Regions from separate parts of the Bacillus sp. JJ722 genome, predicted to be linked through region 2. Evidence: riboswitches for the same ligand, from Rfam matches in the RefSeq annotation. Region 2 holds a riboswitch; the other holds the start of a gene.
The links. Region 2 has a riboswitch for thiamine pyrophosphate ahead of V7014_RS01860 (ABC transporter ATP-binding protein). Riboswitches for the same ligand answer to the same signal wherever they lie in the genome.

Region 1: linked by a shared signal. The riboswitch ahead of thiD (bifunctional hydroxymethylpyrimidine kinase/phosphomethylpyrimidine kinase) and the one ahead of V7014_RS01860 (ABC transporter ATP-binding protein) in region 2 are both predicted to bind thiamine pyrophosphate.

Annotation. Positions count from the first base shown of each region.
Region 1 is NZ_JBALMO010000225.1:17,176-22,909, reverse strand. Features, by position in the region: gene V7014_RS22060 (glutamine amidotransferase) at 1-590, shown strand, start outside; TPP riboswitch at 982-1,084, shown strand; gene thiD (bifunctional hydroxymethylpyrimidine kinase/phosphomethylpyrimidine kinase) at 1,207-2,025, shown strand; gene thiM (hydroxyethylthiazole kinase) at 2,012-2,812, shown strand; gene tenA (thiaminase II) at 2,809-3,480, shown strand; gene thiE (thiamine phosphate synthase) at 3,493-4,113, shown strand; gene V7014_RS22035 (response regulator transcription factor) at 4,237-4,911, shown strand; gene V7014_RS22030 (sensor histidine kinase) at 4,908-5,734, shown strand, end outside.
Region 2 is NZ_JBALMO010000009.1:52,513-58,505, forward strand. Features, by position in the region: partial or broken gene V7014_RS01850 (zinc ribbon domain-containing protein) at 1-109, shown strand, start outside; gene V7014_RS01855 (pyridoxamine kinase) at 247-1,095, shown strand; TPP riboswitch at 1,339-1,447, shown strand; TPP riboswitch at 1,520-1,607, shown strand; gene V7014_RS01860 (ABC transporter ATP-binding protein) at 1,690-2,436, shown strand; gene V7014_RS01865 (ABC transporter permease) at 2,423-3,187, shown strand; gene V7014_RS01870 (ABC transporter substrate-binding protein) at 3,205-4,209, shown strand; gene thiW (energy coupling factor transporter S component ThiW) at 4,227-4,724, shown strand; gene V7014_RS01880 (DUF5050 domain-containing protein) at 4,776-5,255, opposite strand; gene V7014_RS01885 (transporter substrate-binding domain-containing protein) at 5,649-5,993, shown strand, end outside.

The sequences.
Region 1 (5,734 bases), on a different contig from region 2:
TCATAACTGGCTCGCATGCAATGGTCACAGAGCGGGAAGAGTGGAGCATTCAATTAATGCAATGGCTACGTGATATAAGGTATATGCAAATACCTACGTTAGGCATTTGCTATGGTCATCAATTAATTGCAGAAGCTTTTGGTGGAAAAGTTGGCGATCATCCGAAAGGAATGGAAATTGGTACAACGAAAATACAATTAACCGAAGAAGGAAGTCAGGATCGTTTATTAGCTATCCTTCACGATACGTTCTATGGGCATGTTACTCATAGACAAACGGTTCTTGAACTCCCTAAGGAAGCTCGGGTTCTTGCATATAATCAATTCGAACCGTATCATGCTTACGTGATTGATAATCATATTTGGGGAATACAGTTCCATCCAGAATTCTCGGAAGAAATTATGCGTGTGTACATTGATCAACAGCAAGAAAAGCTGTTAGCCGAAGGCCATTCGATTCGGGCATTACATCAATCAGTTTGTGACCATCCTTTTGGAAGATTTCTACTAGATCATTTCATTAACTTAACAGAATTGCATGTAACGAGTCCATCTATTGGTTGGACGATATTTGCTAATACAGGAGAGTAAAAGATTAATTATATAAGAATAGTAATGATGAGTACTTCACTAGTAAAAAAAGCATTAGATTTATCGAAACAAAAGAGGAATCGAGTATGTAAATCCGTTTCTTAGCATCTATATTCATGTCTGACAGCAGAGAACAATGACTAAGTATTGTGGGTTATCGTTGAAGTGGAGTGAAAGGCTGTTGTAAGGCTAGAATCATTAAACTGATGAATTTGAAGCGGCTATACACCGAACAGTCGCTCACCGTTTCAATGAAAATGGATTATGATACATTTGTGCTATTCATTTAGATGAATGTTATAAAATATATTAGCATAATTTATCTGAATAGTACAATAAAATATCCTTGACATTCAATGATAAAGAACTTACTGTTTAACATAAGAATCGAATATGTAGCTAGGGGTGCCTTTTTGGCTGAGAGATGATTATTTCATTAACCCTCAATACCTGATCTGGATCATACCAGCGTAGGAAAGCATGTACTCTTTATCTTTATCAAGTTTATGAGGATAAGAAGCTATTTTCCTATGTGGAGAATAGCTTTTTTTACGTAGAAAAGCGTTTTCCATGCAATTCGTTTCTTATGTAGTTCGTAATTCAAGGAGATGATTCATTGAGAAACTATGGCGTAGCAACTTTAACGATTGCAGGTTCTGACTCGTCGGGTGGAGCGGGGATTCAAGCAGATTTAAAAACATTCGCTGCCATTGGTACGTATGGTATGAGCGTTATTACAGCTGTAACAGCTCAAAATACACAAGGAGTATCTTTAGTAGAGGACTTGAGCGCGGAAATGGTACAAAGACAAATACAAGTAGTTCTAGATGATATTCCTCCACAAGCGATTAAGATTGGCATGGTATCAAGTGCAGAGATTATAAAAGTCATTACAGAGACGTTAGTACAATATGATGTGCCATATTTAGTTGTTGATCCAGTTATGGTATCAAAAAGCGGTTGTGCACTTCTAGCCAGCGAAGCAAAAGAAGCGCTTATGTCAAAGCTAATACCAATGGCTTTCATTGTAACTCCAAATATTCCGGAAGCAGAAGAAATAACAGGTATGAAAATTAGTTCTTTAGAGGACATGAAGAAAGCAGGTCAAATAATACGTTCATTAGGACCTCAATACGTTTTAATAAAAGGTGGACATTTAACAGGGGATGCCACTGACATATTAATTGGTGAGCGTGGAATTGAATTTTATTACAACGAACGATTAAATAATCTGAATACCCATGGAACAGGTTGTACACTTTCATCGGCTATTACCTCTTATTTAGCTTTAGGTTATAACGTAGAAGAAGCGGTAGCGAAAGGGAAGAAATATATCACAGAGGCAATTCGATATAGTTTTCCAATTGGCTCGGGAATTGGTCCAGTTCATCATTTTTATCAATTCGAAGGAGAAAAAGTAAATGGGAATTCATAAAATGAGCGGTTTAGTTAATGAAGTAATTAAGCACAATCCTTTGATTTTGCATTATACAAATGAAGTAACCATCAATGACTGTGCAAATGCAACACTTGCGATAGGCGCTAGTCCAATTATGGGTGATGCCATTGAAGAAGTGGCGGACTTAATTACCATTAGCGACGCGGTTGTTCTTAATATTGGTAAGATGCATTCCACGCAAATTCCCGTATATTTAGAAGCTGGTAGAATTGCAAATTCATTGCAGAAACCACTTGTTTTAGATCCAGTAGGTGTATTTGCAAGTAAGCAAAGAACAAAATTTGTTGAAGAAATCATGAGTAAAGTGAAATTTGATGTTATTAAAGGTAATTCGGCTGAAATATTGTCTATGGCTGGGTTAGAAGCAAACGGAAAAGGCGTAGATGCATCTGATGATATAGAAATTGATGTAAGTAAATTACAGAATTTTGCGAAATATATTCAAACGACGATTGCTGCGACTGGAAAAATAGATTTTATAACGGATGGTGAAAGAACGATTCAAATCCATAATGGTTCACCTAAGTTAAAGTCAGTAACTGGAACAGGTTGCATGACAGCTAGTTTAGTAGGAAGTTACTTAGGTGTAACAAATGATTCCTTCAAAGCAGCAACAATGGGTGTGTTGTCCATGTCACTAAGTGGGGAGTTAGCCAATCATAACGATCCAGCAATCGGGACATTTAAAGTGCAGTTGTTTGATGAAATGTACCGATTAAATACAGAAGTAATAGAAAACTATGCAAAGGTGGAAATGCTATGAATTTAACAGATGTTTTATTACAGCAATCTAAACAAATTTGGACTGATTACTTACAGCATCCGTTTATTACAGAGATGGGAAACAATACATTAGACCGTAAGAAGTTTGAGCATTATTTAATTCAAGATTATTTGTATTTAAAGGAATATTCGAAAGTGTTTTGTATGGGAATGATTAAGTCTAAAACAATTGAAGATATGCGATTTTTTCATCAAGCAGCGGGCGGTACATTTGAATATGAAACAGCTGTTCATATTAATTATTTAAAGGGGTTCGGCTATTCAATTGAAGAGCTAGAGCAGCAAGAAGTGGAGCTAACAACGGAAAGTTATACAAGTTATATGCAAGGTGTCTGTTTAAAAGGAGATTTGAAAGAAATCGTGGCAGCGGTGCTCCCTTGTATCTGGAGCTATAACTATATTGGTCAGCATATTGTTGAAAATTACGATATTGATGAAAATCATTTTTATAAGCAATGGATTGACTCTTATAGCGGAGAAGAATTTACTCAACTAAATGTTGTATGGATTGAGTACTCTAATCGATTATTTGCTGATAGTTCTCTAGAAGAACAAGCTAAATTATGTGAGATATTCAAGAAAGCGAGTCTCTATGAATTACATTTCTGGGACATGGCGTATGAAGAAGTGGCAGAGGTTGTGAAGTAAGGAGGAGTCAATTTGTTTCAACAAAATAAAGAATTGTATCTAGTGACAGATTCAAAAATTTTAGAGGGAAGGATTTTTCTTTCATGCATAGAAGCAGCTTTGCGGGGTGGCGTTAAAATCGTTCAATTGAGAGAAAAGCATTGTTCGGGTCGAGAATTTTTGGAAAAAGCAATTGCGTTAAGAGAATTAACTCATAAATACGGGGCTCATTTTATCGTTAATGATCGGATTGATATTGCCCAACTGGCGGACGCTGATGGTGTACATATTGGTCAAAGTGATATTACAGTAGCGGGTGTTCAAAAATTAATGGGCAATGATAAAATCATCGGAGTTTCGGTTAATGATGTTGAGAAAGCCTTACAAGCACAGCGTGAAGGGGCAGATTATATCGGTGTAGGAGCGATGTTTTTAACAACTACGAAGGAAAATGCACGTACAATTGATATGGGAATGCTTCAATCGATACGAGAAGCTGTCGATATTTCAATTGTGGCAATAGGTGGAATCAAATTGAACAATTTGGATGAAATAAATCTTCAATACGTAAATGGAGTTGCTGTTGTTTCTGCCATTTTAGGTGAAGAGGATATATATGGTGAAACAAAGAAATGGGTTCACCGATTAGGTTAGGATGTAATAAAAAACGTTCATTGAGATATTATGAACGTTTTTTGATGTTTCGAAGCATATTAATTTAAAAGTAGCTATAATAAAAATATGTTACTATGACATATTTTTTTAGGAGTGGCTAGAATGAGCAACATGAAAATTTTAATTGTAGAAGATACGGAAACTCTGCGAAATGAGTTGAAAGAGTTTTTATCGAATTATGGTTATGCTGTAGAAGCGCCAAATGATTTTCAAAATATCATGCAATATGTGAATCAAGAAGATGTTCACCTTATTTTATTAGATATTAATCTGCCTGTCTTTGATGGCTATTATATTTGTAGAGAAATTCGTAAAACGTCTCAAGTACCAATCATTATTGTAACGAGCAGAGATAATGAGGTAGATGAGTTAATGAGTATGAATCTTGGGGCAGATGATTTTGTGACAAAACCGTATAATACACAAATCCTTTTAGCACGTATAGAATCAGTATTAAAGCGTACATACGCTAAGCAAGAAGCATCCATTTTAAATTATGGCGCTTTAAAATTAGACTTATCGAGCGGCTCGATTTCTCATCAAAATCAACTTGAGGAATTAACAAAGAATGAATTGAAAATATTGCATTGCTTGATGAAGAACAAAGGTAAGATTGTATCTAGAGAAGAATTAATGGAATATTTATGGTCATCAGATTTGTTTATTGATGACAACACACTATCTGTAAATATTACTAGATTGCGTAAAAAAATTGAGGGTATCGGTATGGAAAATCCTATCGAAACAAGACGAGGTCTTGGGTATATTATGTCATGAAGTTAAGAGACTATATGAAAGAAAGAGCTGTTTTTTTGATTGGTAATGTAGTTTTATTTATCTTCGTGGCAATCTTTCTATGGTTAATAAAAGTACAAGGCGTAGTCATAGTCATCGTATGGTTTGGCTGGTTTGGTCCATTAGCCATTTCATATATATCAGATTTTGTGAAGAAAAAAAGATTCTACGGTACGTTGGAGACTAATTTAGAAACATTAGATCAAAAGTATTTGTTGTCTGAAATTATGGAAGAGCCAGGTTTTCTCGAAGGACAAAAGGTTTATGATATTTTAAAAACGACAGATAAACAAATGCATGAGCATGTAAATAGCTATAAGAATAAGCAAACTGAATACCGAGAGTATATTGAAGCATGGGTACATGAAATTAAAACACCGATTGCAACAAGCAAGCTTATGCTAGAAAATCAAAAAAATGAAGCTACTAAAGGTGTTATAGAAGAACTAAATAAGATAGAAGATTATGTAGAGCAAGCTCTATATTATGCGCGCAGCAATAGTGCTAGTAAAGATTATCTTGTGAAAGAATTTGATTTAAAGGCATGTGTTTCAAAAGTCATTAAACGTAATGCCAAGTCATTCATACATAAGAAAATACAGCTTGAATTAGCTGAAATGGATGAGGTCGTATTTAGTGATGAAAAGTGGGTTGAATTTATTATTAACCAAATCATTGTAAATGCGATCAACTACAGCTACAAAGCGGATAGCAAAATTGAAATTTCTGTAAAAAAATATGAAAACAATCTTGTGTTAAGCATTGTGGATAATGGTGTCGGCATCGGTGAAAAAGATGTAGGGCG
Region 2 (5,993 bases):
GGATTGCCCTTCTTGTGGCACACATCACGACAGGGATATTAACGCAGGACAAAATCTTAAAAATGAAGCGATAAGACTTCTAACCGTAGGGACTACGGGGATCGCCTAATCCATTAGAAACCGATACGTTTCTTTACTTAGGAATCCCCCACTTCAACGAAAGTGATTTTCTTTCGTAAGTGGTGGGTAGTTCAATTATGGTAATATGAATAAAGTTTAAGTTGGATAGATTTTATGGAGGTTATTATGAAAAAAGTCGCTGTAATACAGGATTTATCATCTTTTGGAAAATGTTCATTAACAGCTGCAATTCCAGTTCTTTCGGTAATGGGGGTGCAGGCATGTCCTTTACCAACTGCTATATTGTCTGCACAAACAGGTTATCCAAGTTTTTTTTGTGAAGATTTTACTTCCAAAATGCAATATTTCGAAGAGGAATGGAGTAAACTTGATGTAACCTTTGATGGAATCTACACCGGCTTCGTAACTGGCCGAGAGCAAATTGATAATATTTTTCGTTTTTTAGATAAATTTCATACAAAAGAAACCATTTTGCTTGTTGATCCGGTGATGGGGGATATAGGTGAGGCTTATAAACTTTTTACAGAAGAATTACTAGTGCGAATGAGAGAACTGGTGAAATGTGCAGATGTGATTACACCAAATGTAACGGAGTGCTGTCTATTAACCGGATTATCTTATGAAAAACTACATAGCTATGTAAATGAAAGGGATTTTATCGAAGCGTTAGAAGAAGCTGGAAAGACATTGCAGCAAGAAACTGATGCTAAGGTAATCATCACTGGTGTGAACCCACCGTCAATAGATACGGATAAGCAGTTTATCGGTAATATGTATTTGGATGGGAATAAAACCTTTTATGGCGCAATGCCGTACAATGGTAAAAGTTATTCTGGTACGGGTGATTTATTTGCCTCTGTCATAATGGGAAGTATGATGCGGGGAGAGGACCTAGAAAAATCTGTACAGCTTGCAGAAGCATTTCTAACAGCAGCCATTACTGATACCTCCTTGGAGCAAATTCCTAAAGTAGAAGGAGTTAACTTCGAAAAATTCTTGAGAATGTTATTATAAAGGTTTTGGTTTCATGATTTTTGGGAGGAATCGTGTTGTTTGGTGTAAGTATTTATATTACTCCATATTATATGACTGCTATAGCAGCCTTCTATAATCCGACCTTACAAGAATCAAAACAGGATTTCGAACAATTAGAGCCTGTAGAATAATAAATAAATGACATTATTTTATGAAAAAATAAAATTATTTGTAAATTTATCTTGCATTAAAGTAAGTTCATGTTAAGATATATAATTGTAATTAACTCACTAGGGGTGTCTCATTAGAGGCTGAGATGGAACGATTTGTTTCGAACCCTTTGAACCTGATCTAGTTCATACTAGAGGAGGGAAGGTGGTTATAGGTGGAATCATTCTGTCCAATTCACCCCAACCTTCTATTATGAAAGTTGGGGTTTTTACGTTGTTGTCATTTTATATATTTGATCTACTAGGGGCGCCATTGGCTGAGAAGAACCCTTTGAACCTGATCTAGTTCATACTAGCGGAGGGAAGTAGGAATGAAGAATTTTTTTATTTCGTTCATTACCACTTCCCATATAGGAAGTGGTTTTTTTATTAGGAAATCTAATTATGAAAGGTTGGTGTGTACATGACTCTCGTGTTAAAAAATGTTTCTTATTCTTTTAAAAACGAAAAGAAGCAAGACAATAAAGTGATTGTCAATTTGAATATGGAGATTGCAGGAGGTGAGTTTGTCTCATTAATCGGTAAAAGCGGTACAGGTAAAAGTACCATTTTAAGATTAATTACTGGTCTCTTAAAGCAGGATGAGGGTGAAATATTAATCAATGGTACTCCTATTTCACTTGGAGATGTTGGTTATATGCCTCAGCGAGATTTACTGCTACCTTGGAGAACGATCATCGACAATATCATGCTAGTTTCAGAGATTAATAAGAATATACATCTCACAAAAGAGGAAGCGAGAAGTTGGCTGGAACGTGTCGGATTACTAGCATATGAGAATGCTCTTCCAAAGCAATTATCGGGAGGGATGAGACAGAGAGTTGCCTTTTTAAGAGCTTTGTTAACAGGCAAGGATGTATTATTGCTCGATGAACCATTCGGTGCACTTGATGCATTAACGAAAAAAGAGATGCAGTCATGGTTATTATCACTGTGGCAAGAGCTAAATAAAACAGTATTATTTATTACCCATGATTTAGAGGAAGCTTGTTTTTTAAGTGACAGAATCATTTTATTACATACTAATCAAACGATTGATGAAATTCCAGTAGAGATGAAACGACCACGCAAACCTGAAATACAACATGAAGAGAGTTTCGTTACTTTAAAGAAATACGTGGAGAATAGGATTGCTTATGAAATGTATTAAACAATGGTTCAAAACATATAGCTTGTTTCTTATATTTATTTTTACACTTTTCGTTTCAATAGAATGGGCTGTCCGTATAGAACTCATTCCGTCTTTTATCATTCCTGCACCTACTGGAGTTATTACGTTAATTATTGAAAACTGGAAGCCGCTACTCTTGGAGCATCTTCCGATTACGATGCTTGAATTTATTATAGGTTTTGTAATTGCTGTTATAGGTGGAATCACTCTTGGAGTTAGTATGTTTTATTCGAAAACGATTGAAAAAATGCTCTATCCAGCCATACTTATATCGCAAATGATTCCTATCATAGCACTGTCTCCAATCTTTGTCCTTTGGTTTGGTTATACCATTTGGAGCAAAGTGGCTGTTACAATCTTAATTTCATTTTTTCCTATTGTTGTCGGTACATATGATGGGTTGAAATCAAGCAATCAAGAATATGTGGATCTATTTCGCTCAATGGGAGCAAAACGATGGCATATTTTTCAAAAATTGCATATTCCGATGGCACTGCCTTCTTTTTTCTCTGCTTTGAAGCTCGCAATCGTTTATGCATTAGTAGGTGCAACAATTGGCGAATGGCTCGGAGCAAGTGAAGGGCTTGGTTATTATAGTCGACGAATGTCGGGGAATTTGAATGCCGAAGGGGTTTTTGCAGCAATCACGATTTTGACTTTACTTGGCATATTATTATTTGCACTTGTAACAACAATTGAAAAATACGTGATCCGATGGAAAAACGAATAGATGGGGTGGAAACTGAAATGAATAAAGTAAAGATGATTGGAATATCGCTAATTATTATGAGTCTCTTGCTTTCAGGTTGTTCTAGTAAAAGTAAAGAAAAAGGCTCGGAAGGACTTGAAGAAATTAGTATTATGCTAGATTGGTATCCAAATGCAGTACATTCAGCGATTTATACTGCCCAGGAAAAAGGATACTTTAAAGATGAAGGATTGGACGTGAAAATTGAAATGCCAGCAGATACGAATGATCCGTTAAAGCTTGCTGCTACTGGCAAGGTTGATTTAGCCATCAGTTATCAATCGCAACTACTATTATCACGCTCGGAAGATATTCCAGTTGTTTCAGTCGCTGCCCTTGTAAGACATTCACTCGATGCCATCATGTACAAAAAAGAAAGCGGTATTCAATCGCCAAAAGATTTGGAAGGGAAGAATATTGGCCATCCTTCATCCTCCGTCAGTGAAGCAACTGTGGGTTCGATGGTAGATTCTGTCGGTGGTGATAAAAGTAAAGTAAAGCTAACAGATGTTGGTTGGGATTTAATGTCTAGTCTAGCGACTGATCGAGTAGATGCCATTATTGGAGGTTACATCAATCACGAGCAGGTTCTCTTGCAAAAAGAAGGTTATAAAATAGACACTTTAAACTTAACTGATTATGGGATACCGGATAACTATGAATTGATTATCGTTACTGGTGAAAAAACGCTAGCGAAGAAAAAAGATGCGATTGAAAAGTTTTGGCGAGCTGTTACGAAGGGGCAACAAACTGTTAAAAAAGATCCAAATGCAGGTTTACAAATCTTATTGGATCATGAAAACGATAGCTTTCCATTAGATAAAGAGGTAGAAAAGGAAAGCCTACAAATTTTATTACCGTTAATGGAGGATGAAAATGTTCCATTTGGCTATCAAGAAGAAGATGTATGGCAAGATACCGCTAAATGGATGCTAGATTCAGGAGTTATTAAGGAAAAAGTAGATGTAAAAAATGCGTTTGTGAATATTGTATCCAATAAATAAAGCTAGGAGTGAAGGATATGCCAAATGTAAAAAAACTTACACTGACAGCCCTTATAGCGGCATTTACTAGTGTTTCGAGTAGTTTTATTTATATTCCCCTTGGATTTGCGAAGATTTTTCCGATACAACATTTAGCTAACCTGATATCTGCTGTATTACTTGGTCCATGGTATGCCGTTATGCAAGCGTTCCTCTCTTCTACGATCAGAAATATGTTAGGAACAGGGAGTTTGTTTGCTTATCCAGGAAGTATGATTGGCGCTTTTTTTGCCGCTATCCTTTATGCTAAAACAAAGAAGGTTAGCTTGTCTGCAATGGGAGAAGTAATCGGTACTGGCATTTTGGGTGCTTTGGCAACATATCCAATCGCTGTTCTCTTATTAGGTCAAGAAGCAACGCTATTTGGTTTGATTCCAGCATTTACAATTAGTTCCTTCACAGGGGCACTAATGGGATATGGGTTATTGAAGGTTTTGATTAGAAATAAAGTGTTGCTGACAACGTCAAAGGTTTAATACATTGTAAAAACCCAATAAATTAAATTTATTGGGTTTTTAAATTTTTATCTACTTAATTGCAACTTTATGAAGTATAAAATTATAAGATTTAGGAGGCTGTACTTCTAGATAGAAACTACCATTATAATATTCAAAGCTAGAAATCCTTCCTGGTGCAGTAGCTATTTTCGTGTTGTTTTTCCCATCTAACGTTATTCTATAGATACTTTGTTTATCTGCAAAGGAATTCTCCGTGTAATAAATATATTTGGAACCAATAAATGTACTAGACATATCTAAGGAAGAAATTTGCTTAATGTTTTTTCCATCTAAAGTCATTCGAAATAAATGTCTACTATCATCTGTATCTTTTTTATGAATGACTGCATAGATAAATCCATCTTTAATTATTACGGAATCAATATTAGATATATTCTTTAATAATAGAGTTTCCGTTTTTGATCCAACAATATTAACCTTTGAAAAATATTCCTTGTGACGAATGTCATACTCGTCGTTGCTTAAGGGAACATCGTAAACAAAATAAATCCAACCTTACCTTATTAATTTCCTTTTTTGATAATAGCAGGGATATTATCCCACCTAATCTTCGGGGGAACATATAAGTATTTCGCTTTATTATATGAGCTAATGCATTAAGAGCCGATACATGTAGCAGCATTCATATCACTATTCCTATGGCATTTCTAAGAGGCTATATTTCCTTTTTCTTTTATTGTGAAATAGAGTGAATAAACGTAGTTCTAAATAATGTTTGACTATTCAGTCATTAAAACATAAAATTATTGTCAAAATATTATGTTTTTTATAATTTCATTGAATCATAACATTGCATTGTAGATTATGAAAACACTCATCTCAAATTTTTGGTTAGGAAGTAGTCTCATATGAAAGTTGAGAAGGAAGAGGGGAGAAAGAATGATGAGGAAGAAATTATCACTATTATTCGCACTGTCTTTAACGATGATGTTGTTTTTGGCAGCTTGCGGAACAAGTGAAAAAAGCTCGGGAAATGAGTCAGAAGGTAAAGATGACGAAAAGGGTACTTTTAAAGTAGGGATGGAAGCTGGTTATGCTCCGTTTAATTGGACGCAAAATGATGATTCAAACGGTGGAGTGAAAATCGATGGCAATGCAGAATATGCAGGCGGTTATGATGTAGAAATCGCTAAGAAGATTGCTGACGGTTTAGGAAAAGAATTAGTTATTGTTAAAACGGAATGGGATGGACTAGTACCAGCATTAACTTCAGGGAAAATCGATGCG